4 regions of the Streptomyces sp. NBC_01707 genome follow, and region 4 is predicted to be linked to each of the others. Evidence: riboswitches for the same ligand, from Rfam matches in the RefSeq annotation. Region 4 holds a riboswitch; each other region holds the start of a gene.
What was found. Region 4 has a riboswitch for cobalamin ahead of OG963_RS30830 (prenyltransferase/squalene oxidase repeat-containing protein). Riboswitches for the same ligand answer to the same signal wherever they lie in the genome.
Positions count from the first base shown of each region.

Region 1 (7,278 bases), 5.1 Mb from region 4:
CGTGGTGATCGGTGCGGGGCCGGTGGGGGAGAACGTGGCGGACCGGACCCGCGCGGCCGGGCTGACCACGGCGGTCGTCGAGTCGGAACTGGTCGGCGGCGAATGCTCGTACTGGGCCTGTATTCCCAGCAAGGCCCTGCTGCGACCGGTCGTCGCCCGTGCCGACGCGCGCAGGGTCCCGGGCCTCGGCGCAGCCGTACAGGGCCCGCTGGACACGGCCGCGGTCCTCGCCCACCGTGACTGGTATGTCTCCGACTGGCACGACGACGGGCAGGTCGCCTGGCTGGAGGGCGTCGGTGCGGATCTCTACCGGGGCCAGGGCCGTCTGGCCGGTACGAAGCAGGTCTCCGTCACCACCCCCGACGGCACCGAACACCGGCTCACCGCGCGGCACGCCGTCGCCGTCTGCACGGGCAGCGGTGCCGTGGTTCCCGACCTGCCCGGAATCGCCGACGCCCGCCCATGGACGAGCCGGGAGGCGACCAGCGCGAAGGAGGTTCCCGGCCGCCTGGTGATCGTCGGCGGTGGGGTCGTCGGCGTGGAGATGGCCACCGTCTATCAGGCGCTCGGCGCCCAGGTCACGATGCTGATCCGTGGCAAGGGCCTGCTGCCGAAGATGGAGCCGTTCGCCGGTGAGCTGGTCGCCGAGGCGCTGACCGAGGCGGGAGCGGACATCCGCACCGGCGTCTCGGCCACCTCCGTCGACCGCACAACCCCGGACGGTCCCGTCACCGTCGAACTGGACGACGGCGAGCGCATCGAGGCCGACGAGATCCTCTTCGCCACCGGCCGCGCCCCGCGCACCGACGACCTCGGGCTGGAGACGGTGGCTCTGAAGCCCGGATCCTGGCTCCCGGTCGACGACAGCTGCAGGGTGGAGGGCAGCAACTGGCTCTACGCCGTCGGCGACGTCAATCACCGGGCGCTCCTCACCCATCAGGGTAAGTACCAGGCCCGTATCGCGGGTGCCGCGATCGCCGCCCGCGCCCAGGGCACCCCGGAGGCGACCGGTCGTTGGGGTGCCCACACCGCGACCGCCGACCACGCGGCGGTGCCCCAGGTGGTCTTCACCGACCCGGAGGCCGCGTCCGTCGGTCTCACCCTCGCCGCGGCGGAGAGGGCCGGCCATCGCGTGCGCGCCGTCGACTACGACCTCGCGGCGGTCTCGGGCGCCGGCCTCTACGCGAGCGGTTACCGGGGCCGCGCCCGCATGGTCGTCGACCTCGACCGGGAGATCCTGCTCGGCGTCACCTTCGTAGGGCCGGGCATCGGCGAGCTGCTGCATTCGGCGACCGTCGCGGTCGCGGGTGAGGTCCCCATCGACCGGCTCTGGCACGCGGTCCCCGCCTTCCCCACGATCAGCGAGGTCTGGCTGCGCCTGCTGGAGACCTACCGCGGCTGAGTACGGACGGTGAGCCGACGCGTGGAGGAACGGATCCCGACGTGACCGAACGCCCCGCAGGGGGCGGGGTGGCTGGACTGTCGGGATCCGGCACCCCCGCGCACCGCGCGCTGCACCCGCGTCCCGAAGCGCGGATGCAGTGGCGGCGGGCTCGCGCCGTGCCGCAACCGATCACGCCTCCCGATCGCCTCTCCGCGATCAGGCGCTGAGCAGGCGGTTGAAGAACGAGCGGTAGCGCTGAAGCGCTATGCGCAGATCCTCGGTGAGGACCTCCTCGCCTCGGCCCCACTGACTTTCGAGCCCTTCCTTGCGGGCTGCGAACGACCGGGCCAGTGTCTGCATGACCTCGGCGACCAAGGCGTCGGCCGTACGGACGGCGTCCTGCGGATCGTCGACGAAGGCTGTCTGGACGGCCTGCCATTTGGACTTGAAGGCCTCGGCCTCCTCGGGACCGAGCAGCGGCTCGTTCTCCTGGCCCTGATCCGGCGCCGAAGCGTGCGGTGTGCCCGCCACGGGCTGCTCCGTGGACGGGGAACCCGCAGCGGCGTCCACAGTGGGCGCGGGAGCGTCCGCCGCTGCCGGCGGTGTTCCACGATCTGCGTCCCGGTCGTCCCGAGGCCGGGCGAGATCCTCGGTGCTGAGTCCCGCGTCGCTCGCGCTGCTGTGCTCGCCTGCTCCAATGTGTTCGCGCTGCATGCTTGTTCACCTCGTCCGAATGGGTTTCGACGGGATCTCGTTCGGTCGCCCGCAGGTTTGCGCGGGCGCCGGGTCAAGCGTGTTGCTGCCCCGGCCTGTCGCCGTCGGTGAGCAGGTCGTCGAAGAGTGCGCGGTAGTGCACCATCGCTCCCCGCAGTTCCTCGGTGGTCGTCTGCCGGCCCCCGGCTCGCGCATTGACTTCGTGGGCGGCGCGGTAATGCTCCAGCGTGCGCCCGTGTTCGACCGACAGGTCTTTCACCTGCTGCTCATAGTCCTGGGTCGGGTAGCCACGTTCCTTCATCAGCCGGGTCACCAGCTGGTCCGCCTCACCGACCGCCTCCTGCGGACGGTCCACGAAGTGCTCCTGCACGCTGTTCCACTCCTGCGCGTACTGCTGACGGGCAGTCGTGGGCAGCGGCTTCAGGTCGAGGTCGTCGTGCCGTTGCTCGCGTTCGCGCAGATCACGCTCGGCCGCCGTGCGGCTGTCACCGGATTCGACAGCGCGCTCGTACTCGGGTCCGAAGCGCTCTCGCAGATGACGCCGCCGAACGGCGAGCCGGACCATCACCGCGAGGGCGACAAGGACCACCACCACGACGACGATGGCAACAATGATTCCTGTGGACATCTGGTCCTCCGATCGAGGTCAGCCACATCCCCGTCATACGCGGCTGCCTCAGTGGCCGGGTGCCGGGCGGACATCCGACGGTCCCGGGAGACAACCGAGGTTTCAGGCCGACGACACGGCCGACGGTCACCCCCCTTCGACCAGGCGCGACCCGGTCCGGCGAGCCACTACACGACTCGCCTCTCCGGCACCTGCTCTTCCTCTTCCTCCTCGTCGGGCAGCTTCACGTCGGTCACCGTGATGTTGACCTCCACGACCTCCAGACCGGTCATCCGCTCGATGGCGGCGATCACTTCGGTCCGGACGTCGCTTGCGAGCTCGACGATCGGGAAGCCGTATTCGACGATGATCGACAGGTCGACGGCGGTCTGGACCTCACCGACCTCGACCTTGACGCCGCCGGTGACGGACCGACCTCCCGCTCCGGGCACTCGCTCCCGCACCGTCCCCATACCGCGGGTGAATCCCCCGCCCATGGCCTGGACTCCGGGGACGCTCCGGGCCGCCAGCCCGGCGATCTTCGCCACCACGCCGTCGGCGATCGTGGTACGCCCTCGTGCCCCGGGTTCCGTTCGGCGGTTTTCCCGGCGGTTTTCGCTCTGCGGTCCCGCGCCGTGCGTGGACCCGGATGGGCGGGTGGTCTCGGGCCGGCTCAGCTGCGTTTGATCGGTCATGGTCGGTCGCCCTTCCGAAGAGGAGGTGGGCTCGATCGCCTTGGCCATTTTACGTACGATTTGTCAGCATTGCTGTGCGGAGGGGATGAGGGGAGCAAGTCGTTGCGGGTCCGGCCTCGGGTGCCGCCCTCCGGGTCGGGGCAGGGGAGGCCGGAATCCGTCGTGACCCATGGTCGAGGGGGCGTTCATGATTCCGCGATCCATCACGGATACGGCTCCCCGGGTTACCGTCCGTGCGCCGTGGTGGGCTCGTCGGTTCCGATGCTCAGGGACCGCCCGCAACGCAGGTTCCAGCGCCCGGACCGACCGCTGAGCTCGGTCAGCGTCAGCGGAGCGACGTCCAACCGCCAGAACGCCTGCGGCGGAAGACCCAGCGCATGCACGATCGCGGCCCGCACAGCCGCGGGTTCGACCACGGCGAGCACGCCGCCGTCCTCGGCGCCCTCCCCGTGCAGCGAATCCAGCCAACCGCCCACCCGCGCATGCAGATCGAGCAACGACTCACCGTCGTGCGGGGCAGCCGAAGGGTCGGACAGCCAGGCCGACACCGCCTCCGGCTCGTCCTGGCTCACCTGCGCCAGCCGTTGTCCGCGCCAGCGTCCCAAGTCCCAGCCGCGAAGGGCGGGTTCGGGCTCGGACCGCAGCCCCAACGCCTTGGCGGTCCCGGTGCACCGCTCGTCCGAACCGTGCACCCGGCGGTCAGCGGCAGGCACCGCGGCCGCGGCCGCACGCGCCCGCCGGACGCCGGACGCGTCGAGCGGGGCGTCGCCGTCGAAGCGGGCCTCGCGCAGCGCCGCGTTGAGCGCCGGTGAGATCAACATCACCCGTACCGTGAACACCCGCGTCAACTCCCTGAACTGTGGCCCCTTCGGTAAGCACACCATGGCATCCAGGGCCGTGGGGTGGGCAGATGGTGCCATGGCGGCGGGGTGCACCCAGGCGGTATGGTCGCGACGAACATGACGACGGTGTGATGGAAGTCCGGTGAGAATCCGGCACGGTCGCGCCACTGTGAACCCGTATCCGTACGGGAAGTCAGACCCGGCACCGTCGTCTCAGGCACCACGATCGGGACGCGTGTTCCCCCAGGAGGTTCTGCCATGGCACAGACTGCTGCCCCCGCCGCCGTCGCATCACCCGCCATCACCCCCATCTCGCTGAAGGCGATTGCCCCGTGGGCGGTCTTCTTCGGCATTCTCATGCTCGTCCTGCTGTACTTCGTCGGCGCCGAGCAGGGCGCCACCGCGGTCATCTCCGGCGAGGGTGTCCACGAGTGGGTCCACGACGGTCGCCACCTGCTCGGTTTCCCCTGCCACTGACATACCGCGCAAGCCAGGGGAACCCCTCATGAACTCCATATCCGTCAGAGCCCTGCTGGTCCGCGGCATGCTGGCCGGCCTCGTCGCGGGTGCGCTCGCACTTGCCGTCGCCTACTTCCTCGGAGAGTCGCGGGTCGACGCGGCGATCGCTCTCGAAGAGGCGCACAGCCACGACCACGGCGGCGGCGAGGAACTCGTCAGCCGTGCCATGCAGTCCACGGCCGGCCTCGCCACCGGTGTCCTCGTCTTCGGCGTGGCCGTCGGCGGTATCGCCGCGCTCGTCTTCTGCTACGCCCTCGGCCGCATCGGCAGGTTCGGCCCGCGGGCCACGGCCGCACTGATCGCGTTCGGCGCCCTGCTGACCGTGTATGTCGTGCCGTTCCTCAAGTACCCGGCCAACCCGCCGGCCGTCGGCAACCCCGACACGATCGGCCAACGCACCGCCATGTTCTTCCTCATGGTCGCTCTCAGTGTGCTGCTCGCCGTTGCGGCCGTCATCCTCGGCAAGCGGCTGGCTCCACGCCTGGGCAACTGGAACGCGTCGATCGCCGCATCCGCCGGCTACGTCCTCGTCATCGGGCTCGCGTACGCCTTCCTGCCCTCGTTCAACGAGGTCGGAAAGGACTTCCCGGCCGGCCTGCTGTGGGAGTTCCGCCTCGCCACCCTCGCCGTTCAGGCCACGCTCTGGACCACTTTCGGTCTGTTCTTCGGCTATCTGACCGAACGGCTGCTGGTGTCGGGACCGGAGCCGGTCCCGACAGGGGGCGGCACGGCATCCCGCACGGCCACCGCCGCCGGCTGACCGGCCGAGAACGCCACTACGACCGACCCCGCCAGGAGCCGCCTGGCGGGGTCGGTCGTGGTAGGGGTCCGACCGCCCGGGTGTCGGGCGTCACGACGGACGTGGAGCGGAGACCTGGGGAGAAGATGAGGACCCGGCGGCTTCGTCCGTCGCACTCGCTCCGCCCCCGCGTTCGGCCGCCGATCCGGCCGGCCAGTCGATCCGGTAGTGCCTCAGCAGGTCGTCCTCCCCGACGAGGCGCATGCCGGCTGCTGCCATGACGTGCTGGGACGCGGCGTTGTCGAGGTCGGCGTCGCCCTTGACCGACGCGACACCCGAGGCACGGGCGAACTCCAGCAGCGCGCGCAGAGCCTCCGAGGCGTACCCCTTGCCGCGCATCGCCGGTATCAGGCCGTAGCCGATCGTGACCTGCCCCCGGTCGTCCGGGACTCCATGGAAACCGACTCCGCCGATGGCGTGCCCGTCTTCGCGGAGGCGGATCTCGTACGCTCCGAACGGCCGGGGATCGCCGGTATCCGCGCAGTGCTCCAGGAAGTGCCGCGCGCCCGCCCGGTCGCCGTCGTTGGGATAGTCGGGTGCCCAGAGGGCGTCCGGCCCGGGACGGCCTTCCACTACGTACTCCGCCTCGGCGGGGGTGAGTGGGTGGAGCACGAGTCGCGTTGTCACAAGAGGTCCCATGACTCGCCGGAATATCACGGCGGCAAGCCTCGACGCATCGGAATTTTGACCGACCGAGGAGTAGGTAGCGATGTACGTAACGTTGCTACGAAGAGAGGGTAGCGACGCTACTCGATTGGTGTTAGCGTTCTTTCCATCGGGAAGCGGACACCACCGCACCCTTCGAAGCGGGAGCAACGCCTTGACTGAGCAGACCACCACCACTGCACGCCGGGTCGCGGTCGTCACCGGAGGATCCAGGGGAATCGGCCGGGAGAGCGCCGAGCGCCTGGCTGCCGACGGATTCGCCGTCGTCATCAACTACGCGGGCAACCGGACCGAGGCCGAGGTCGCCGTCGCGGCGATTGCCGCCGCAGGTGGCGAGGCGATCGCCCACCGGGCGGACGTCGCCGACGAGGTCGCGGTGGCTGCGCTCTTCGATGCGGCAGAGGAGATCTTCGGCGGAGTCGACGTCGTCGTCCACGCCGCGGGCGCCATGACGCTCGCACCACTCGTCGACATGGATCTGGACGCCCTGGACCGGATGCACCGGACCAACATCCGCGGCACCTTCGTCGTCGACCAGCAGGCGGCCCGCCGCCTGCGCGGCGGCGGAGCGATCATCAACTTCTCCAGCTCCGTCCTGGCGCTGGCCCTTCCCGGCTACACCGCCTACGCCGCCACCAAGGGCGCGGTCGAGGCCATGACCCTGATCCTGGCCCGCGAACTGCGCGGCAGGGACATCACGGTCAACGCCGTGGCCCCCGGGCCGACCGCCACCGCTCTCTTCCTGGACGGCAAGGACGAGGCGACCATCGGGAAGCTCGCCGGCCAGGCGCCGCTGGAGCGCCTCGGGACTCCGCAGGACATCGCGGAGGTCGTCGCCTTCCTCGCCGGTCCCGCCCGCTGGGTCAACGGCCAGGTCGTGCGCGCCAACGGCGGCATCGTGTGACTCCGCTCGCTGCAGCAGCAGGCCGCTCCCAGGACCGCGTCACCCCTTCCTTCTCTTCTTCCTCTACTCCACCGACCGAGAGGACCGAGTCATGAGCAAGACCATCGTCATCACCGGCGCGGGGTCCGGCTTCGGCGCCCTGGCCGCC
Region 1 covers NZ_CP109190.1:1,787,100-1,794,377, reverse strand. Annotated here, with positions in the region: gene OG963_RS08255 (NAD(P)/FAD-dependent oxidoreductase) at 1-1,402, shown strand, start outside; gene OG963_RS08250 (hypothetical protein) at 1,601-2,098, opposite strand; gene OG963_RS08245 (hypothetical protein) at 2,172-2,726, opposite strand; gene OG963_RS08240 (Asp23/Gls24 family envelope stress response protein) at 2,894-3,400, opposite strand; gene OG963_RS08235 (histidine phosphatase family protein) at 3,625-4,221, opposite strand; adenosylcobalamin (AdoCbl) riboswitch at 4,349-4,497, shown strand; gene OG963_RS08230 (CbtB domain-containing protein) at 4,501-4,719, shown strand; gene OG963_RS08225 (CbtA family protein) at 4,748-5,521, shown strand; gene OG963_RS08220 (GNAT family N-acetyltransferase) at 5,612-6,172, opposite strand; gene OG963_RS08215 (SDR family oxidoreductase) at 6,381-7,130, shown strand; gene OG963_RS08210 (SDR family NAD(P)-dependent oxidoreductase) at 7,222-7,278, shown strand, end outside.
Region 1: it holds a riboswitch for cobalamin, as region 4 does, so the genes downstream of both, OG963_RS08230 (CbtB domain-containing protein) here and OG963_RS30830 (prenyltransferase/squalene oxidase repeat-containing protein) in region 4, are expected to answer to the same signal.

Region 2 (7,278 bases), 3.0 Mb from region 4:
GTGCTGCTCGCCGGGGGACAGCTTGGCGAGGTCGGCCACGTCGGAGTGGAGGTCGACCTCCTCGACGGTCCAGGTGTTCTTGATCGCATCGCGGTAGCGCTCGTAGAAGTCCGGGTAGCGCATGGGCCGCAGGGTCAGTTCGAAGCCCGGGTCGAGCAGGTTCTTCTCGGTGTTGCTCATTACTGGCAGGCCTCGCAGGACTCGGGGTTTTCGAGGGAGCAGGCGATCGCGTCCGCGTCGGGAGCCGCCGCCTGCTGTACGGGAATGGGGACGGCGGCCGCGGCCTGGCCGGATGCCGCGCGGGCGATCCGGGTCGCCGGGCGCGAGCGCAGGTAGTACGTCGTCTTCAGCCCCTGCTTCCAGGCGTACGCGTACATCGAGGAGAGCTTGCCGATCGTCGGCGTCTCCAGGAACAGGTTCAGCGACTGGCTCTGGTCGAGGAACGGCGTACGAGCCGCGGCCATGTCGATCAGTCCGCGCTGCGGGATCTCCCATGCCGTGCGGTACAACGCCCGTACGTCCTCCGGGATCCAGGCGAACCCCTGCACCGAGCCGCTCGCCTCGCGCAGTGCCTCACGGGTCCGTGCGTCCCACACGCCGAGCTTCTTCAGCTCGTCCACCAGGTACGCGTTGACCTGGAGGAACTCACCGCTGAGCGTCTCGCGCTTGAAGAGGTTGGAGACCTGCGGCTCGATGCACTCGTACACCCCGGCGATCGAGGCGATCGTGGCGGTCGGCGCGATGGCCAGCAGCAGCGAGTTGCGCATACCGGTCTTCGCGATCCGGGCGCGCAGCGCGTCCCAGCGCTCCGGCCAGGTCAGCTCGGTGGCGTAGTGGTCGGGGTGCAGCACACCGCGGGCGGCGCGGGTCTCGGACCAGGCGGGCAGCGGTCCGGACCGCTCGGCGAGGTCGCAGGACGCCTCGTACGCGGCGAGCATGATCCGCTCGGAGATCTTCGTGGAGAGCGCGCGGGCCTCGGCGGAGTCGAACGGCAGCCGCAGCTGGAAGAAGACGTCCTGGAGCCCCATCGCGCCCAGACCCACCGGGCGCCAGCGGGCATTGGACCGGCCGGCCTGCTCGGTCGGGTAGAAGTTGATGTCGACGACCCGGTCGAGGAACGTCACGGCGGTACGGACGGTGGAGTCCAGCCGCTCCCAGTCGATCTCACCGTCGGCCACGAACGCCCCGAGATTGACCGAACCGAGGTTGCAGACGGCCGTCTCGCCGTCGTCGGTGACTTCGAGGATCTCGGTGCACAGGTTCGACGAGTGGACGACGCGGCCCGGCTCGGCGGTCTGGTTCGCGGTCCGGTTGGAGGCGTCCTTGAAGGTCATCCAGCCCTGACCGGTCTGCGCGAGGGTCCGCATCATCCGGCCGTACAGCTCACGCGCCGGCATCGACTTGCGGGCCAGGCCCTTGGCCTCGGCGGCCCGGTACGCGGCGTCGAACTCGTCGCCCCACAGGTCGACCAGCTCGGGCACGTCGGCGGGCGAGAACAGCGACCAGTCGCTGTCCGAGTCGACCCGGCGCATGAACTCGTCCGGGATCCAGTGCGCCAGGTTGAGGTTGTGCGTACGCCGCTGGTCCTCACCGGTGTTGTCGCGCAGCTCCAGGAACTCCTCGATGTCCGCGTGCCACGTCTCCAGGTAGACGGCCGCGGCGCCCTTGCGACGGCCGCCCTGGTTCACCGCGGCGACCGAGGCGTCGAGTGTCTTCAGGAACGGCACGATGCCGTTGGAGTGCCCGTTGGTGCCGCGGATCAGTGAACCGCGGGCGCGGATCCGGGAGTACGAGAGGCCGATGCCGCCCGCGTGCTTGGAGAGCCGTGCCACCTGGTGGTAGCGGTCGTAGATCGAGTCGAGCTCGTCCAGCGGCGAGTCCAGCAGGTAGCAGGAGGACATCTGGGGGTGCCGGGTGCCGGAGTTGAAGAGCGTGGGCGAGGAAGGAAGGTAGTCGAGGCGGCTCATCAGGCCGTACAGCGAGGCGACCTCGTCCAGCGCGCGCGCCGAGTCGTCCTCGGCGAGACCGGCCGCGACCCGCAGCATGAAGTGCTGGGGCGTCTCGATGACCTGACGGGTGTGCGGGTGGCGCAGCAGATAGCGGCTGTGCAGCGTCCGCAGCCCGAAGTAGCCGAACCGGTCGTCGGCGCCGTCGGCGAGCGACTGCTCGACCAGCGCGTCGAGCTCGGCCGCGTGGAGCGTCACGAACGCGGCCGTGCGGTCCGCGATCAGACCCTCGCGGTGGCCGACGGCGACCGAGGCGGAGAAGGACACCGCGCCCTGACCGGCCGCCTCGTCCGCGATGGTGCGGGTGAGGAGGCGGGCGGCGAGCCGGGAGTACGCGGGGTCCTCGGAGATCAGACCCGCGGCGGCCTCGGTGGCCAGCGAACGCAGCTCTGCTTCGTCCGACCGGGCGTTGCGGCCGCGCAGCGCGGCGGCGGCGACGCGACCGGGGTCGGTGTCGGGCAGATCGACGGTGAGGTCGGTCAGGGTCCGCAGCAGTGCGGTCCCGGGTCCGTCGTTCGTGGTTCCCGTGGACTCGGCGACTGAAGCCGGATCGGCTGGCGCGATGGTCATGTGGTGCTCTCCCTCGCTCGGCTCGGGGCCGGGCGGGGAGCGGGGGCAGCCGGGCAGAGGCGTGCCCGGGAAAGGGGGCAGCACTCCGTGCGGCGTCCACCGGCCCATCCGCGAGGCCCGGACGTCTGGGCGTCCGGTTCGGTCGAGCCGGACGCGCTGTCGGCAGGTCCTCGGACTTACAGGGTGCGCAAAAGTACACCGATCACACCGTTGCGGGACAGTTCCGGATTCCCACCGGATTTCCCTGCGGCGACAGCGAGCACGAGCATACATGTGGGGGCCGCCCGTTGAGGCAGCCCCCACATGTTGTGTCGTTCGGGGTTCACAGGGTGAGACTGTAGGTGAGCAGCTTGAGGCCTGGGATGGGATACCAGTCGCGCTCCGGGGTCCGTACGAAGCCCAGGCGACGGTAGATCCGGTGGGCGGCGAGCATGGTCGACTGCGTCGACAGGACGAGCCGTGCGACGCCGTCGGTACCCCGTGCACGGTCGATACAGGCCCGTACGAGCGCCTCGCCCGCCCCGAGGCCACGCGCCTCCCGCGCGACGGCGAGCATCCGGAATTCGGCCTCGTCGGGGCCGGCGATGTCGGCCCACGGGTTGCCGGGCGGTGCGTATGTCACGCCGCCCAGTACCCGGCCGTCGGCACCGACCGCGACGAGCACGTCGGCCTCGGCGGCGCGGCGCGGCACGTCGCGGAGCTGCTCGGCATACGGGTCCTCGGTACCGAGGTCGAGCAGGCCGTCGTCGAGGTACGCGTATGCGGTGATCTCGCCGAGGAGGCGGTGCTCGGTGGAGTCGACGGCCCTGATCGATATGTCCATGGCGGAAGTGTGCCGTACGGGGACGGGGCCCGGGGGAAGCTGCCCGGGTACGGCCAGGGGTGCCGGTTCTGTACGGAACCGATGTGGCCCGGCCGGCGACGGATTCTTCCTCCGTCGCCGGCCGGGCCACATCTCTCGACTGCCGTGCACGCCCAGGGCTTGCCGTTCGGGTCAGGCTCGCCCGACCCGAACGGAAGACCCTAGTTGGTCGACGGGCTCGTGTCGGGCGACGCGGCCGGCTCAGGCCTGGCCAGCGGGAGTTCGACCTTCACGCCCGGGTCGCCCGCGTCCGCCGTGTAGTCGGCCGGTGACGTCTCGTCGATTCCTGCCGGGGCCTTCACCGCGTTCAGGACGAACGTCAGCACCACCGTCACCACCACGTTCAGCACGAACGCGGTCAGGCCGATGTACCCGATCTCGCCGATCCCCGGGATCTCCTTAGAGGAGCCGCCGAAGTGCGCCTGGGTCGGGCTCGCCACCCCGTAAGCGGCGAGCGTGCCGTAGAGCATGCCGACCGCCCAGCCGGCGAGCAGCGCCCAGCGGTGGAACCACCGGGTGAACAGGCCGCCGACCAGCGCCGGGAACGTCTGCAGGATCCAGATCCCGCCCAGCAGCTGGAAGTTGATCGCGACCGTCTTGTCCATCGTGAGGACGAAGACGAGCGCACCGACCTTCACCAGCAGCGACACCAGCTTGGAGACCTTCGTCTCCTGGGCCGGGGTCGCGTCGGGCTTCAGGAAGTCCTTGTAGATGTTCCGGGTGAAGAGGTTGGCGGCGGCGATCGACATGATCGCGGCGGGCACCAGCGCGCCGATACCGATCGCGGCGAACGCCACACCGGCGAACCAGTCGGGGAACATGTTCTCGAACAGCTGCGGGATCGCCAGCTGCCCGTTCTGCACCTTGACCCCGGCGGCGATCGCCATGAAGCCGAGCAGCGCCAGCAGGCCCAGCATCAGCGAGTACAGCGGCAGGATCGTGGTGTTGCGCCGGATCACGTCACGGCTGCGGCTGGAGAGCGTCGCCGTGATCGAGTGCGGGTACATGAAGAGCGCGAGCGCCGAACCCAGGGCCAGAGTGGCGTAGCCCCATTGGCCCGCCTCGCCCGGTGCGAGAGCTCCGCGCGGGGCGCCGGTCGCCGGGTTCTTCTGCGAGAACGCCTCGCCGGCCTTGGCGAAGACGTCGTCGAAACCGCCCAGCTTGATCGGGATGTAGATGATCGCCACCGCGATGACCAGGTAGATCAGGCCGTCCTTGACGAACGCGATCAGTGCGGGGGCCCGCAGCCCGGAGGAGTACGTGTACGCGGCGAGCACCGCGAACGCGATCAGCAGCGGCAGGTCCTTGACGAACCAGTTGGTGTTCTCACCGCCGCCGACGCCCATCACGTCGAGCACCGCCTGGATACCGACGAGCTGGAGCGCGATGTACGGCATCGTGGCCAGGATGCCCGTGACGGCGACCGCCAGCGAGAGCCCCTTCGACCCGAAGCGGCCGCGGACGAAGTCCGAGGTGGTGACGTACCCGTGCTTGTGCGACACCGACCACAGCCGCGGCAGGAAGGTGAAGATCAGCGGGTACACGAGGATGGTGTACGGGACCGCGAAGAAGCCGGCCGCGCCCGCCGCGTAGATCGCTGCGGGGACGGCGACGAACGTGTACGCGGTGTACAGGTCGCCGCCGAGCAGGAACCAGGTGACCCAGGTGCCGAACGAGCGTCCGCCCAGCCCCCATTCGTCGAGGCTGGCCTCGTTCTCGGCCTTGCGCCAGCGCGCGGCCATGAATCCGATGACCGTGACGGCCAGGAAGAAGAAGATGAAGACGCCGAGCGCGACGCCGTTCACGCCGTCCTTCATGCGGAAGCACCCCCCTTGCGGGAGCGCTGGTCACGCTGCCACAGCTTGTACGCGACCATCGTGAGCGCGGTGGAGATCAGCACCCAGAGCATCTGGTACCAGTAGAAGAACGGAATGCCGATGAAGGTCGGGTCCACCTTCGCGTACGAACCCACCCAGAGCATCGCCACGAACGGCGCGACGAGACAGAGGGCGATGACCACCCTCATGGGTGTGACCGTTGGTGGTTTCGTATCTGTTTCTTCTGGCATATGGCGACTCCGTCCCCTCGCTGACCACCTGTTGTAATGCGCAGGAAATCTAGGGGAGAGTCCCGGCCAGCGTCACCCCCTGTCCGCATTTCGGTCCGGCAACGGTGTGCCGGGGTCGGGGGAGGGATGCCGCCAGAGGGGTCCCAATCCTGATTTTCCGTCCGCATAAGGGAAGCTGGACGGTCAGGAGCCGGGCCCCGCCGTCTCAGTCGGTCGGCCGCTTCAGGCGCGCCACGAACTTGTAACGGTCGCCGCGGTACACCGACCGCACCCACTCGACCGGTTCGCCCTGTCCGTCCAGGGAATGACGGGACAGCATCAGCATCGGCAGGCCCACGTCCGTACCGAGCAGTCCGGCCTCGCGCGGGGTGGCGAGTGAGGTCTCGATGGTCTCCTCGGCCTCGGCCAGCCGTACGTCGTACACCTCGGCCAGTGCTGTGTACAGCGAGGTGTACTTCACGAGTGAACGGCGCAGCGCGGGGAAGCGTTTGGCCGACAGGTGGGTGGTCTCGATCGCCATCGGCTCGCCGCTGGCCAGGCGCAGCCGCTCGATCCGCAGCACCCGGCCGCCGGTGGTGATGTCGAGCAGCCCGGCGAGGGTGTCGTCGGCCGTGACGTAGCCGATGTCCAGCAGCTGCGAGGTCGGCTCCAGTCCCTGGGCGCGCATGTCCTCCGTGTACGAGGTCAGTTGCAGGGCCTGCGAGACCTTCGGCTTGGCCACGAACGTGCCCTTGCCCTGGATGCGTTCCAGCCGGCCCTCGACGACCAGCTCCTGGAGCGCCTGGCGCACGGTCGTGCGCGAGGTGTCGAACTCGGCGGCCAGGGTCCGCTCCGGCGGCACGGGGGTGCCGGGCGGCATGGTGTCCGTCATGTCGAGGAGATGGCGCTTGAGGCGGTAGTACTTCGGCACGCGGGCGGTACGCGTGGCCGCACCGGTGCCCGCGCCCGCCTCGTTCTCCGAACTGCCCCCGTCGGAACCCATCGCCCGCCTTCCCGACTGCTGCGCTGCTGCCGTCACCGGCTCCTCCATCTGTCGCGGCTCACATGGTGGCACGGTCCGGTCACGGCTCGTCGCCCTCCCTCAGGTGTCGGTCCTGTAACGGACGCGAGTGCACTTCTTATACACCCTTGACACCCCTAAAGGTCTAGGCCAAGCTCCCCGTACTGGTCTAAACCATTAAAGACCAGGTCCCAGCCCCACGGGCAGTACCCGTCGTATGCGGTTGTGCGACGGACGGCGATCTCGGGTGGTGGGGGGAATTCTCTTGCATCCCTGAGGAGGGTGTCGTGAAGCGCGGACTCATCGCGGCCATTGGTGTCGTAGCTCTCATGGCCGGTGCCACTGCCTGTGGCTCGGACGACGGCAAGGGCGACAGCGGCAAGAAGACCGGCCCCGACAGCTACAAGGGCCAGACGCTGACCGTCTGGGCCATGGACGGCTCCACGCCTCCCGGCTGGACCAAGGACCTGACCGCAGCCTTCAAGAAGAAGACCGGCGCCACGCTGAAGTTCCAGACCCAGAAGTGGGACGGCATCCAGCAGAAGATCACGACGGCTCTCTCCGAGTCGACCCCGCCGGACGTCATCGAGGTCGGGAACACCCAGACCCCGGCTTACGCGGCCACCGGTGGCCTCGCCGACCTGAGCGACCTCAAGCAGGAGATCGGCGGCGACTGGGTCGACGCGCTCAACAAGTCCTCGGTCTTCGACGGCAAGCAGTACGCCGCCCCGTGGTACTTCGCCAACCGCGTCGTCATCTACAACAAGAAGGT
Region 2 covers NZ_CP109190.1:3,879,955-3,887,232, reverse strand. Annotated here, with positions in the region: gene OG963_RS17390 (ribonucleotide-diphosphate reductase subunit beta) at 1-180, opposite strand, end outside; gene OG963_RS17385 (ribonucleoside-diphosphate reductase subunit alpha) at 180-2,576, opposite strand; cobalamin riboswitch at 2,720-2,858, opposite strand; gene OG963_RS17380 (N-acetyltransferase) at 2,899-3,399, opposite strand; gene mctP (monocarboxylate uptake permease MctP) at 3,600-5,255, opposite strand; gene OG963_RS17370 (DUF3311 domain-containing protein) at 5,252-5,506, opposite strand; gene OG963_RS17365 (GntR family transcriptional regulator) at 5,712-6,488, opposite strand; gene OG963_RS17360 (extracellular solute-binding protein) at 6,794-7,278, shown strand, end outside.
Region 2: it holds a riboswitch for cobalamin, as region 4 does, so the genes downstream of both, OG963_RS17385 (ribonucleoside-diphosphate reductase subunit alpha) here and OG963_RS30830 (prenyltransferase/squalene oxidase repeat-containing protein) in region 4, are expected to answer to the same signal.

Region 3 (7,278 bases), 590 kb from region 4:
CGCATGCTCCTCGATCAGATCCCCCAGCCGGTCCAACTGTTCCTCCCGCAGCGCCCCGAAACTCGTGTCCGGCGCCGGCACGAACCGCCGCCCGGCAGCCTCCGCGACCTGCACCAGGAACCGTCGCCGGAAGCCATCGCTCTCCAGCGAGCCGTGCCAGTGCGTCCCCCACACCGCACCTACCCGGCACCCGTCCAGGAACGGCTCGCCGCCCCGCACATCGGCGACCCCGTGATGGATCTCGTACCCCTCCACCGGCTCCCCGAGCGCCGAACCGACCGGCCGGGCCAGGGTCTTCTCCCGGTCGAACCGGATCCGTACCGGAAGCAGCCCGAGCCCGTCGACCTGCCCGGCCCGCGACTCCACCTCGTCCTCGATGCGCTCACCGAGCACCTGGAACCCACCGCAGATACCGAGCACCGGACGCCCCTGCGCAGCCCGGCGCAGCAGCGCGTCGGCCAGCCCCCGTTCGCGCAGCCAGGCCAGCGCCTTCACCGTGCCGCGCGTGCCGGGCACGATCACCAGGTCCGCGTCGGCCAGCTCCTCCGCCCGGTCCACGAACCGCACCACCACACCCGGTTCGGCGGCCAGCGCGTCCACATCGGTGAAGTTCGACATCAGCGGCACCGCGCACACCGCGACCCGCAGCACGTCCTCGCCGTGCGGCGGCGCGACGACCGACTCGCGTACGGCTCCGCGCAGCGAGACCCGCAGTCCGTCCTCCTCGTCGATGCCCAGGCCATGGGCGAACGGCAGCACCCCGTACGTCGGCCGCCCGGTCAGGCCGTGCAGCATGTCGAGCCCCGGCTCCAGCAGCGAGACGTCGCCGCGGAACTTGTTGACCAGATAGCCAGCGATCAGCGCCTGGTCCTCGGCGCTGAGCAGCGCCGTCGTACCGAAGAAGGAGGCGAAGACACCGCCGCGGTCGATGTCGCCGACGACGACCACCGGGAACCGCGCGGCCCGCGCGATCCCCATGTTCACGATGTCGGTGCGGCGCAGATTGATCTCGGCCGGGCTGCCCGCGCCCTCGCAGATCACCGCGTCGTACGTGCTCCGAAGCTGCTCCAGACAGTCCACGACCGTGGAGAGCAGCGACTCCTGCCGCCCCCCGTGGTAGCCGCGTGCGCTCATCTCGCCCACCGGCCTGCCCATCAGGACGACCTGGCTGGAGCGGTCGCTGCCGGGCTTGAGCAGCACCGGGTTCATCAGCGCGGTCGGCTCCACCCGGGCCGCCTGGGCCTGCATCGCCTGCGCACGCCCGATCTCCGCGCCCTCGCGCGTGACGAACGAGTTCAGCGACATGTTCTGCGCCTTGAACGGCGCGACCTTCACCCCCTGGCGCACCAGCCAGCGGCAGATGCCTGCCGTGACGACGCTCTTGCCCGCGTCCGACGTGGTTCCGGCGACCAGCAGTCCGCCGCTCATTCTCCGCTCCGTCCCGCGGCGGGGCGCCGCCCCGTGGACGACCGCCGTCCCGCGATCAGCCGGCCCGCCGCGCACACGCCGAGGGCCAGCACCCCCACCCGGCGCGACAACCGCACCGCGCGCTCGATGTCCTCGGTCCGCACCGCACGGCCGGCCGCGCCGTTCAGCACCGGCCGGTGCTCGACACGGCCGCCGTACGCGAGGGTCCCGCCGAGCCGTACGCCGAGCGCGCCCGCGAACGAGGCCTCCACCGGCCCGGCGTTGGGGCTCGGGTGCTTGCCGGCGTCGGCCCGCCAGGCCCGTACCGCCCGACGCGGATGCCCCCCGGCGGCCACGGCGAGCGCGGCCGTGAGCCGGGCGCCGGGCCAGCCCACGACGTCGTCCAGCCGGGCCGAGGCCCAGCCGTAGCGCAGATGGCGGGGTGATCTGTGCCCGACCATGGCGTCGAGGGTGTTGACGGCCCGGAAGGCGACGAGTCCGGGCACGCCGCCCAGCGCGCCCCACACCAGCGCGCCGACCACCGCGTCGGAGGTGTTCTCGGCGACGGACTCCACCACGGCGCGGGCGATCTGCGGCCCGTCGAGGGAGTGCGGGTCGCGGCCGCACAGATGGGGGAGCCGCTCACGGGCCAGTGCGATGTCACCCGCCGCCAGCGCGCCGCCGATGGCGCGGGCCTCCCGACCCAGCGACGTGCCGCCGACGACCGACCAGGTGGCTGCCGCGGTGAGGGCGACGGATGCGGCGGGACGACCGCGCACGGCACGGGCGGCCAGCGCGGCTCCGGCCGCGGCGCCCCCGGCGCAGACCAGGGTGTGCAGTGCGCCCCACCCGCGGTGGTCGCGCCACAGGCGGCGCTCGACGGCCGCGGCGGCCCGTCCGAACGCGGCGACCGGATGCCGTCGGCGGGGATCACCGAGGAGCTGATCGCCGATCAGACCGGCCGTGGCGCCGTACGCGAAGATGCGGTCGGCTCGCACCGCTCAGCCGGCCGTTGCGCCTCGAAGGACCTTCGTACAGCCGGCTCCCGGTGGGAGCGACACAGAAACGGACGACGACGCACGGCAGCCGGGCATGGCGATATGTCCTCACTCAGGGTCCGCGCCCTGGTTCGACGTGACCGGCGGCGAGAGTCTCCTGGCTCCCGGATCCGCAGTTCCCCCGGCCTTCCAGCCCGCCTGCGCGAGCCGTGACTTCCGGTGTGGGGGACTGCTCCCCGGTGACAGTGGCGGGACCGCGCCGGATTCGCACCGGCTTCCTCTGCTGTCGCCGTAAATGGCTCCGGCAGTCCACCACGCTCCGCGAATGTCCGTCAACCTGGCCTTGACCTGCGGCGGCGCAGTGTGCGCAGACGCACATCGGGCCGGACACACGCGAGGTGTGTCCGGCCCGATGGGACCCCGATGACGGAGTGCGGTCGGTCGCTCAGGCGACGATCAGATAGATCCCGTACGCGACCGCGGCCGCGCAGAGCCCGAAGCAGAGGTAGGCGCCGGTGCGGGCGAGTACCAGGGAGCCCGAGCCGGAGCCGCCCTGCGCGGCCGGTTCCGGCTGCTTGGAGAGGCCGACGATGCCCAGGGTGAAGAGGCCCACCAGCGCCACGGTGACGACGAGTGAGACGCCGAAGACGGAGCCGAGAGCTGCCCAGTCGATGTTCATGGTGATCTGTCCTTACACCGTGGCGGGCCGCGCCGGATCGGCGACGGTTCCGGCCGGGGCCGGGATGGTGGACTTGAGGTCCGTGGCTGCGGTCGCGTCCGCCGTGGTGGCCGGAGCCGCGGCCCCGGTGGGCGGCGGGGTGACGGCCGCGATGGCGGTGGTGATGACACCAGCCGGCTCGGCGGCGGGAGCGACATCGCCGTGACCGACCGGCTTGCGGCGGGACAGCAGCCAGATGGCGGCGGACCCGCCGATCAGCAGCATGGCGACGACGACGACACCCCAGGTGCCCTGCTTGGTGAGGAACTCCGCACCCGCACCGACCAGACCGGCGGCCGGCAGGGTCAGGCCCCAGGCCACGAACATCCGGGTCGCGGTGGACCAGCGGACCACACCGCCCCGACGGCCCAGGCCCGCACCCATCACGGCCCCGGAGCAGGACTGGGTGGTGGAGAGGGAGAAGCCGAGGTGCGAGGAGGCCAGGATGACCGTGGCCGCGCTGGTCTGGGCGGCGAAGCCCTGCGGCGGCTTGAGTTCGGTGAGGCCACTGCCCATGGTGCGGATGATGCGCCAGCCGCCGAGGTAGGTGCCGAGCGCGATGGCCATACCCGCGGAGACGATGACCCAGACCGGCGGGTTGGAGCCGGGGGAGAGAACGCCGCCGGTGACCAGGGCCAGGGTGATGATGCCCATGGTCTTCTGCGCGTCGTTCGTGCCGTGGGCGAGCGAGACCAGTCCGGCCGAGGCGATCTGGCCGGCGCGGTAGCCCTTCGCGGTGGCCTTCTCCTGGGCGTCGTTACGGACCTTCCCGCCGATCCGGTACGTCAGCCTGGTCGCCAGTAGTGCAGCGAGACCGGCCACGACCGGGGCTGCGACCGCGGGGAGCAGCACCTTGGTGACGACGGTGCCGCCGTCGACCGAGGACCACCCCGCCGACATCACCGCGGCGCCGATGAGACCGCCGAAGAGGGCGTGGGAGGAACTGGACGGCAGGCCGACCAGCCAGGTCAGCAGATTCCACAGAATGGCGCCGACGAGGGCCGCGAAGATGACTTCTGTCCGCAGCCCGTTCTCGTTGATGATCCCGCCGGAGATCGTTTTGGCGACCTCGACCGACAGGAACGCGCCGACCAGGTTGAGAGCGGCGGACATGGCCACCGCTGTCTTGGGTTTGAGAGCGCCGGTCGAGATGGTGGTCGCCATCGCGTTGGCGGTGTCATGGAAACCGTTCGTGAAATCGAACACTAGAGCTGTCACGATCACAATCGCGAGGAGCAGCGTGATGTGTTCCATTTACCCAGGCAATCGTTCGACGTCATTGGCTCGTGGACCGTAGGCAACCTGGGTGAACGGAAGATGAACTGGACGGGGCTCTGTGGTGACTCAAAACGGAGTGGTGTTGATCGTTTCGTCCGCCGCGCGGCAGCCGGGGGCCACCGCAGGGCGTGCGGTGGCCGGAATTCGCCGCCACACGCCGTCCGGTGGACCGCCGGTTCCGAGGGTGAATCCGCCGGAAAATCCGACAAAGAGATGTCGGTCACCCGTCGGTCTGCGGCCGCTCCCGCCCCGCTGACAGGATTGCCTCATGAGCGATCGGGATGAGGACGCAAGCCGCGCAACAGCCGCGCAGGACACACAGGATGCACACGCCGCACATGACGCACAGGACGCCGTCGAGCAGGCCTGGCACGGCGTCGTCGTCACCGCCCGCAGGACCGCGGCGGAGGGTCTGGTCGTCGGGACCTCGGGCAATGTGTCGGCACGGGTCGGCGACCTCGTCCTGGTCACGCCGAGCGGTGTGCCCTACGACCGGCTCGGCCCCGGCGACACCGTCGCCGTCGACCTGGAGGGCCGCCAGGTCCTCGGCGCACTGGCCCCGACCAGCGAACTCCCGCTCCATCTGGCGGTCTACCGCAACAGCGACGCGGCCGCCGTCGTGCACACCCACGCCGTACACGCCACGGCGGTCTCCACCCTCGTCCCCGAGGTCCCGCTCGTGCACTACGCCGCCGCCATGCTCGGTGGCCCCGTCCGCACCGCGGCGTACGCGCGGTACGGAACGCAGGAGCTGGCCGACAACATGCTGGGCGCCCTGCGCGAGCGCACCGGCTGTCTGCTCCGGAACCATGGGACCGTCACCTACGGATCCACCCTCGACGAGGCCTACGACCGCACCGCCCAGCTCGAATGGATGTGCAGGCTCTGGCTCACCGCCGTCTCCGTCCCCGGCCACTCCCCGTCCCTGCTCACCCGGGCCCAGCTGGACGAGGTGCAGGACGCCCTGAAGGGATACGGACAGCCCGGCTGACCGGGAGGGTCGCGCCCCGCCCTGCCACCGGACGGCCCCCGCCCACTGGCAGGGTGCGGCACACCCCCCGACACTGAAGCCGTGCGCCCGGCTACAGCGACGGCAGCAGCCGTCATCACCGTCCTCGGCGTCGGCGCGGCAGTGGTCGCGGCCGGCCGGTACGCCAGCGACGCCGCCCTCCGGGTGCCGTCCGGCCGTCCCCTCCCCGCCGACCGCAAGCTCACCGTGCACGCCACGGCGGCCGGACAGGTCACGCTCACCCGCTCCTTCGCCGCGCTCCGGCCCGGTACGTACGGGCTGACGGGAGACGGCGTCCACGCCGTCGTCGGCCCGGTGGTCGAACAGGCGCCGCACGCCGCCGACGCCGTCGTGCGCCGACTGGAACGCGTCAGCAGCGGCAGCCTGGAACCCGGCACCCAGGTCCGGATCACCCCCGCGCTGTACAGCGGCGACCCGGGCACCGCCCTCGGCCTCGACCACCAGGACGTCGAGATCCCCGGCGAACTCGGCTCCCTGCCCGCCTGGTTCCTGCCCGGCCCCCGGGACACCTGGGTCATCACCGTGCACGGCCTCGGCACGACCCGCGAACACCCCATGAATGTCATGGAATGCCTGCACGGGCTCCGGCTCCCGGTGCTCGACCCGGCCTACCGCGGGGACCCCGGAGCCCCACGTTCCCCGGACGGCCTCGCCCACCTCGGCGAGTCCGAATGGCGAGACCTGGACGCGGCGATCCGTTTCGCCGTGCGGTACGGCGCCGAGAAGGTCGTCCTGCACGGCTGGTCCACCGGCGCCTCGATGGCGCTGCACGCGGCCGTCAACTCCGCGCTCCGCGAGCGGATCTGCGGCCTCGTCCTGGACTCCCCGGTGCTCGACTGGGCCACCACCCTGCGCGCCCTGGCCGCCGCCCGCGGCGTCCCGTCGGCACTGATGCCGCTCGCCGTCCGCGCCGCCCAGGGCCAGACCGGACTGCACGGAGCCAGGCTCCTCGACACCTCCCTCCCGCAGGCTCTGCACGTCCCGACGCTGATCTTCCACGGACCCGACGACACCCTGGCCCCCTGGCAGCCTTCCCGCGATCTTGCCGCTCGCCGCCCCGACCTGGTCGCCCTGCACCCCGTACCGCAGGCTCCGCATGCGGCAATGTGGAATGCCGGCCCGGCCCGCTACGAAGAGGCCATGCGGCGCTTCCTCACGCCCCTGATGTGACCTGATGCGATGGGATCAACCGGTTGGTCCCGCCCGGTCCGCCGCCCGTTCCCTCGCGAATTCGGGTTCCGTTTGGGCTTTCGGGCCGTCAGAGGCAAGACTGCTCCCGTGACGTCCCGTACCCCGCGCGACTCCAGGCTGCGACTTGTCCGCCCGCGACCCCTTGCCACCGCCCACAAGGTCGTGACCACCCGGCGCACCAGGCCGGCCCCCCGCCCGCCCGAGGGCACCCCGCCCCGTGCGGAGCTGGCCCGTCAGGCCAGGGCCGCGCTGGCCGATGCCGTGCGGATCGCCCGCTGGGCCGCCGACGGCGCGAGCCCCGGCACGGCCCTGCTCGCCGCCCACGCTCTCGAACGGGCCGCGGCCGCACTGGAATTGTCCCCGGCACAGGTGCGCTCAGGCTGGGACCGGGCTCGCCTGGCCGGCCTTGTGGAGCTGCACGGCGAGACCGCACGCCCGGGCTGGCGGCTGCGCGCCTGGGACCGCGACGACTCCGCCGTGCTCCGCGGCTGGGTGGCACTCTTCGACGCCTGGTCGCTCGTCCACCCGGCGCCCGAGGACATCGAGGCCACCGCGGTCGCCGAAGCCGTCGAGGCCGTGCCCCAGGTGCTCTCCCTCCTCCAGCTCTCGGCGGGCCCGGTGACCGTGCCCGCCCTCCTCGATCTTCTCGGCCAGCG
Region 3 covers NZ_CP109190.1:7,462,215-7,469,492, forward strand. Annotated here, with positions in the region: gene OG963_RS33455 (cobyric acid synthase) at 1-1,428, opposite strand, end outside; gene OG963_RS33460 (cobalamin biosynthesis protein) at 1,425-2,405, opposite strand; cobalamin riboswitch at 2,556-2,687, opposite strand; gene OG963_RS33465 (hypothetical protein) at 2,851-3,084, opposite strand; gene OG963_RS33470 (inorganic phosphate transporter) at 3,097-4,377, opposite strand; gene OG963_RS33475 (class II aldolase/adducin family protein) at 4,670-5,392, shown strand; gene OG963_RS33480 (alpha/beta hydrolase) at 5,474-6,601, shown strand; gene OG963_RS33485 (hypothetical protein) at 6,785-7,278, shown strand, end outside.
Region 3: it holds a riboswitch for cobalamin, as region 4 does, so the genes downstream of both, OG963_RS33460 (cobalamin biosynthesis protein) here and OG963_RS30830 (prenyltransferase/squalene oxidase repeat-containing protein) in region 4, are expected to answer to the same signal.

Region 4 (7,278 bases):
GCGGCCAGCCGATGGAGACGACGCCGATCGCGCTGACGAGGAGGAGTGCGGCGATCGCGCGGGGGCCCAGTCGTACGGGGCGGCTTCGGCGGCCGCTCATGCGCCTGCCTCCAGCGACCCGCGCACCTGCGTCACGGTCAGCCACTCCTGCGGGGCGAGGATCTTCGCGGTCTGCGGCGCGAACGCCGGTGACGAGACCACCACCTGCCGGGTCGGGCCGTCCGCGACGATCTCCCCGTCCGCGAGGATCACCACCCGGTGGGCCAGCTCGGCGGCGAGCTCCACGTCGTGCGTGGCCAGGACGATCGCATGGCCCTCGGCCGCCAAACCCCGCAGCACCCGTATGAGCCGGGCCTTCGCGGCGTAGTCCAGACCGCGCGTCGGCTCGTCCAGCAGCAGGAGCGGGGGCCGTGCGGTCAGCACGACGGCCAGCGCCAGGGCGAGCCGCTGCCCCTCGGAGAGATCGCGGGGGTGGGTGTCGTCCGGTACGTCGGGAAGCAGCTCGGAGACCAGGGCCCGGCAGCTGCCCGCCGCCGCGCCCGCGTCGGTGTCGGCCGCCGCGCACTCGGCGGCGACCGTGTCCGCGTACAGCAGATCGCGCGGTTCCTGCGGTACGAGCCCGACCCGGCGCACCATGTCGCGCGGATGCGTGCGGTGCGGGGCCCGGCCGCCGACGAGGACCGTGCCCGTGGTGGGCCCGACCAGGCCGACGAGGGCGGCGAGCAGCGTGGACTTGCCCGCGCCGTTGCGGCCCATCAGGGCGACGGTCTCGCCCGGTGCGACGGAGAGCGTCACCCGGCGCAGTGCCTCGACGCGCCCGCGCCGTACCCCCAGGCCCTCGACCCGGGCGATCGCCTCCACCGCAGCTTCGGGAGCGGGCCGGGGGGCGGGTGTGCGCAGCCGCCCGAACAGACCACGGCGGACGGGAGCGGCCGCGGGCAGCGGCGTCGGGGCGGCGGGCGCCGACGGAGCGGGCGGCGGCGGTTCGGCCGTGGCCAGTCGCTCCCGCAGATCCGTCGCACGGCGCCGTGCGTCGCGTACCGACAGCGGCAGCGGGTCCCAGCCCGCCAGCCGGCCCAGGGCCACCACCGGCGGGTGGACCGGGGAGACCGCCATGATGTCGGCGGGGGCGCCCATCACCGGTGCGGCACCGGGCGACGGCAGCAGGACGACCTGGTCCGCGTACTGGACGACGCGTTCCAGGCGGTGCTCCGCCATCAGGACCGTCGTCCCCAGATCGTGCACCAGCCGCTGGAGCACCGCGAGGACCTCCTCGGCCGCCGCCGGGTCCAGCGCGGACGTCGGTTCGTCGAGGACCAGGACCTTGGGGTGCGGGGTCAGCACCGAACCGATCGCGACCCGCTGCTGCTGGCCGCCGGAGAGCGTGGCGATCGGCCGGTCGCGCAGCCCGGCGAGGCCCAGCAGGTCGAGGGTCTCCTCTACCCGCCGGCGCATCACGTCGGGGGCGAGTCCCAGCGACTCCATGCCGTACGCCAGCTCGTCCTCGACGGTGTCGGTGACGAAGTGGGAGAGCGGGTCCTGTCCCACCGTGCCGACCAGATCGGCGAGTTCGCGTGGTTTGTGGGTACGGGTGTCACGGCCGTCGACCATCACCCTGCCGCGCAGTGTGCCGCCCGTGAAGTGCGGTACGAGACCGGAGACGGCGCCCAGCAGCGTCGACTTGCCGACCCCCGACGGGCCGACGAGCAGCACCAACTCGCCCTCGGGGACGGTCAGATCGACCCCGGACAGGGTCGGGCGCGCCGCCCCCTCGTACTGCACCGACACCTGCTCGAACCGGATCACTGGCTCTCCTCGGAGTTCGCGGCGGCCACAACGGGCGGCGCGGGCGCCACCACCGCGGGCAACAGCCCGATCAGCACCGCCGCCGCGGGCCACAGCGGGAACACCGGCGCCGCCAGCGGTACGACTCCGGGGTGCAGCGCCTCCGTGTCGGCGCTGCCCGCCCAGATCATCGCCGCCGCGACCACCGCACCCGACCCGGCCACCAGCCAGGCCCTCGCCCCCCACCGGTCGGGCCGGTAGCGGGTGCGGACCGAGCGGGCACCGCCGAGCCGGAGCCCGGCCATCGCGGCGACGAGCCCGGCGAACAGCAGCGGCAGCCCGTACACCGCACCCTGCGAGGCCAGCAGAGCGTACGTACCGGCGCAGACGCCCAGCAGCCCGCCGAGCGTGAGGACGTTCGTGGTGTGCCGGACGGCGCGCGGCACCTGTGCCGTACGCCCGTATCCGCGTGCGTCCATCGACGCCGCCACCGCCACCGACCGCTCCAGCGCACCTTCCAGCACCGGCAGTCCGATCTGCAGGACGGCCTTGATGCCACCGGCAGGGCGGCCCCGCAACCGTCGTGCGGTGCGCAGCCGCACCACATCGGCGACCATGTTCGGTGCGAACGTCATCGCGACGACGACCGCGATGCCCGCCTCGTACAGTGCGCCCGGCAGCGACTTCAGCAGCCGGGCCGGGTTGGCGAGCGAGTTCGCCGCGCCGATGCAGATCAGCAGGGTGGCGAGCTTCGCCCCGTCGTACAGCGCGAAGAGCAGCTGTTCGGCGGTGACCCGGCCGCCGATCCTCACGCCCTGCGCCCAGTCGGGCAGCGGGACTTCGGGCAGGGTGAGGACCGGGTGCGTACCGGGGATCGGCGAACCGAGAAACACGGAGAAGAGCAGCCGCACGCCGACGACGAACAGCCCGATCCTGATGAACGCCCCGTACGAACGGGCCCACGGCGCATCGGTCCGGCGTACCGCCACGACGTAGCCGGCCACCCCCACGAGCAGCCCGAGCAGCAGTGGATTGCTGGTCCGGGAGGCGGCGGTGGCCAGCCCGAGCGCCCACAGCCACCAGGCCCCGGCGGGCACGGCGTTGCTGCGGGTCGCCTCGGGGGCGCGCAGGGCAGGGACCGGCCGGGCCGGGCCGGCGGAGACGGTCATCCTCGGCGGCGGCGGGCCTGCACGACCGCGGCGACGCCGAGCAGAAGGACGGCGGCGACACCGGCGAGCACCCCGGCGGACGGACCGCCGCGGCCGCTCCCCGGGCGGGCCGAGGCGGACGGGCTCGCGGGCGCCTGCGACGTACCGTCGGCGTGCCCAGTGCCGGAGACCTGGTCACCGCAGCCCGAGGCCGGATAGCCGGAGATCGCGCAGAGCAGCGCCTCGCTGCTGTAGCGCAGCGGCTTGGCCACGGAAGCGAGGGCCTCCGCGGCGCTCGCGTCCTCGGCGACCTGCGCGCATGCGGTACGCGGCGCCGGTGGCGTCTCCCCGTCAGGTGCGTCCGCGGCCGTGCCGGGGTCGATGACGAGCGCGATCCGCTTGGTGCCGTCCTTGGCGGGGGTGTCCGCACAGATCGTCGCGAATTCGGGGGCGCGGCGCGGCTTCGCCGAGTCCTGGGAGTCCTCGCTCACCGAGAACCGGAAGCCCTGCACCGCACCGTCGTCGGGCCGGACCAGCGACGGGCCCTGGGTGGCGTACGCCCAGTTCGTCCCCTTGCCCTCCCAGAACGACCAGTAGCGGTAGCCGGCCGCGTGCGCGGTGCCGGCGCCGAGCACGGTCAGGACGGCGCCGAGAACGAGCAGCAGGGCGCCCGTCGCCGGCCACCCGGATCGATTCCCCGCCCGGTTCACAGCTGCGGGGTCTTCCGGCGGCTGCTGATGAGGAAGCCGACGCCGGCACCGGCGGCGAGACCGATACCGACGAGCCACCACACGCCGAGCCCGGCGTCGTCGCTGGTGCCGTCCTGTGCCGCGTAGTCGCTGCTGGCCGGCGAGGGTGTGTGGACGGCGGCCGGCTTCGGTCCGGTCGCGCTCAGCCGCTCGACGAGGTCGACACCGCCGAAGTCGCGGGCATCGGCACCGGTCGTGTGGGCGGCCACGACCAACTGGGCGTAGGCGGCGGGGCCGTTCTCGGCCGCCCAGGGCGCGGCGTTCTTCTTCAGCCAGCCGAGCGCGTCGGCCGCCTTGTCCTGGTGGCCTGCGGCGGCCAGGGCGACGACCGCGTCCGCGGTGTTGCCGAAGTCGGGCTGCTCGGTGGTGTCGGTGGTGCCCGGCATCGGGGGCTGGTTCAGGTGGCCGGTCTTCGCGAGGGCACCCGCGAGATAGTGGGCACCGTTCTGGGCGGCCTGCTCGGGCTTGACGACGGCGCCCTTGTGGCAGGTGGGCGCCTTGTCCTCGGACGCGGAATTGTTCCAGGCGGCCAGCCCCTTGCCCATGGAACCGAGCACACCGGCCGCGGTGGCGTCCGCGTTGGCGACGAGCTTGCCGGCCTTGTCGGGCTGGTACGCGAACGCGCCGCCGTCCTTGCCGCCGCACGGGATCGCCAGCGCGAGCAGCGCGTCGTACGGCGTCCTGCCGCCCTTGGTCGTCACATCGCCGAGCCGCTCGCCCCGCTTGGCCAGGGCGCCGATCACGATCGAGGTGGAGTTGGCGTCGCTGGGCGAGCCCGGGTTGTAACCCCAGCCGCCGTCCTCGTTCTGCACGGACTTCAGCCAGGCGACCCCGTTGTCGGCGGCGTCGCCGTGTCCGCCGACCTCGGCGAGTGCCTGGACCGCGGCGGCGGTGGCGTTGGTGTCCGTCATGGTCTTCGCGTCGCACGGCTTTCCGGCATCGGCGCGGTACGAGGCGTAGGCGCCGCTGTCGCACTGCTGGGCGACCAGCCAGTCGACGGCCGCGGCCGCGGGGGTGACCCCTTCGAGCCGCTGGGCGATGAAGGCCAGCGACTGCCTCCAGACCCCGTCGTACGTCGGGTCCTTGGTGCCGTACAGCCCGGACGGCAGTGCGACGGACGGGGTGGGCGACGGCGACGGCGCCGCCACCGCGGCCGGGGCAGCGGCCGCACAGAGCACGGTGGCGGTGGCGGCGAGCGTTGCTGCGGTGCGGCGAACGGTCATGGTGGGCTGGGCCTCTCCTGCGGTGGGAACCGGGCACAGGCACACTCAGGCACCAGGCTCCGGCCCCGTATGCCTCGACGGTGCCGGTCACCGGGGTTCCGGTGACGCGAGCCGGTCACGACCGCGGACAGGGCATTCCGACTCACCGCTGTGTCAGCGGCTCACGGTTGCGTGGTCAGTGCCGGATTCGCACCGGCTTCCCCCTGAACGGGCATGATGACGACTCCGACACTCTACCGGTGCGTAGCCCGCCCCTCCGGGCGGAGGGCCGCCCGGAACAGCGACGTACGTCACCCGTGGGGCCGGGCGGGACGCGGCGGTGGGAGAGGCCGGTGCCGGAGGGGATCGCCGGTCGGCGAACCCCTCACACGGCGACGTACGTCACCGGGTCGCTCCCCGTCATCGCCTCCGCGCGCCCCAGCTTCACCAGTCGGCGGACGTGCGCCTCGGCCTCGGAGACCGCGATGTTCCGTGAGCCGTGCGGGATCTGCTCCCACGGCCGGTTCCACTCCATCCGCTCCGCCAGCTGCCACGGCGTGAGCGGGGTGGCGAGCAGCGCGAGCAGGCCGGTCAGCCGCTCCTCGTGGTGGTCGAGGAGTTCCTGTACGCGCCTGGCCGCGTCCGGGAACGCGTGCTGGTGGGCGGGCAGCACCTCGGCGACCCCCAGCCGGCCGATGCGCTCCAGCGAGTCGAGATAGTCGCCCAGCGGGTCGGTGACGGTCGCATCGTCCGGGTCCTCGTACAGCCCGATGTGCGGGCTGATCCCGGGCAGCAGATGGTCGCCGGAGAAGAGCCGGCCGCGACCGGGCAGGTTCGCCGGGTGGTCCTCCTCCAGATGCAGGCAGACATGGCCGGGGGTGTGGCCCGGTGTCCAGACCGCCCGGAGCCGGCGGCCCGCCAGGTCGAGCAGTTCGCCGGGGACGATCTCGCGGTCCGGGAGTGCGGCGCGCAGGCCGGGCAGGGTGCGCATCCGGCCGGTGGCGCGGGCGGCGCGCAGTGGGGCGAGGTGCTCCTCGGGGGCGCCGACCGCGGTGAGTTTCGTCGCCAGGTAGGTGAGCCAGGTGCCCGGTTCGGACTCGCGGGTGCGGCGCACGATCGCGGTGTCCGCGGCGTGCATCGCGATCCACGCCCCGGATGATTCGCGGACCTGGCCGGAGAGGCCGTGGTGGTCGGGGTGGTGGTGGGTGATGACCACGCCATGGATGTCGGTGATGGCGACTCCGACGGTGCTGAGGCCCGCGACCAGGGTGTCCCAGGCCTCCGGGTCGTCCCAGCCGGTGTCGATCAGCACCGGGCCGCGGCCGGTGTCCAGGACGTGCACCAGAGTGTGGCCGAGCGGGTTGTCCGGGATGGGGACCTTGATGGACCACACGCCGCCGCCGTGCTCGGTCACCTGTGTCATGAGGTCCCCATCTCTCGTCCCGGCATGCGGCTGTGCTGCGCCGCATCCACTGTAACGAGAACTCGTTCCAGTAGTAGCCCTGGTCGACTATTCACCCGAGGTCGATCGCCGTCGGATCCGTGGACTCCTGGAACTGGAACTGGTATCAGTTCTGACGCGGAGTCAGGTATGGAGTCAGGTGCGGAGTCGGTACGTGCCGGGTCGCGGGAGGCAGCAGCCATGACCGAGCTTGTCGAACACGGAAAACTGTTCATCGGCGGGGAGTTGGTCGATCCGCTCGGCCAGGACGTCATCGAGGTGATATCGCCCCACACCGAGCAGGTCATCGGCCGGGTGCCGCATGCCTGTGAGGCGGACGTGGACCGCGCTGTCGACGCCGCCCGCCGGGCCTTCGACGAAGGGCCCTGGCCCCGGGCCTCCCTCGACGAGCGGATCGAGGTGATCACGCGGATCAAGGACGCGTTCGCCGTGCGGTACGAGGAGATCGCCCGCGTCATCAGTTCCGAGAACGGAACCCCGTACAGCTCCAGTGTGATGGTGCAGGCACTCGCCGCGATGATGGTGTGGGACGCGGCGATCACCGTCGCCCGTACCTTCCCGTACGAGGAACGGCGCGACGGCGTCCTCGGGCCGCTGCTGGTGCGCCGGGAGCCGGTCGGCGTCGTCGCGGCCGTCGTGCCGTGGAACGTCCCGCAGTTCACCGCCGCCGCCAAACTGGCGCCCGCGCTGCTGGCCGGCTGCACGACCGTCCTCAAGGTCTCGCCCGAATCGCCCCTTGACGCCTACATCCTGGCCGAGATCGCCGCCGAGGCCGGGCTCCCCGAGGGCGTGCTGTCGATCCTCCCGGCGGACCGCGAGGTCAGTGAGTACCTCGTCGGGCATCCGGGCGTCGACAAGGTGTCGTTCACCGGCTCCGTCGCGGCCGGCCGCCGGGTGATGGAGGTCGCTTCGCGCAACCTCACCCGGGTCAC
Region 4 covers NZ_CP109190.1:6,871,954-6,879,231, forward strand. Annotated here, with positions in the region: gene OG963_RS30810 (ECF transporter S component) at 1-100, opposite strand, end outside; gene OG963_RS30815 (ABC transporter ATP-binding protein) at 97-1,806, opposite strand; gene OG963_RS30820 (energy-coupling factor transporter transmembrane component T) at 1,803-2,954, opposite strand; gene OG963_RS30825 (SCO2322 family protein) at 2,951-3,598, opposite strand; gene OG963_RS30830 (prenyltransferase/squalene oxidase repeat-containing protein) at 3,640-4,905, opposite strand; cobalamin riboswitch at 5,015-5,148, opposite strand; gene OG963_RS30835 (MBL fold metallo-hydrolase) at 5,270-6,307, opposite strand; gene OG963_RS30840 (aldehyde dehydrogenase) at 6,527-7,278, shown strand, end outside.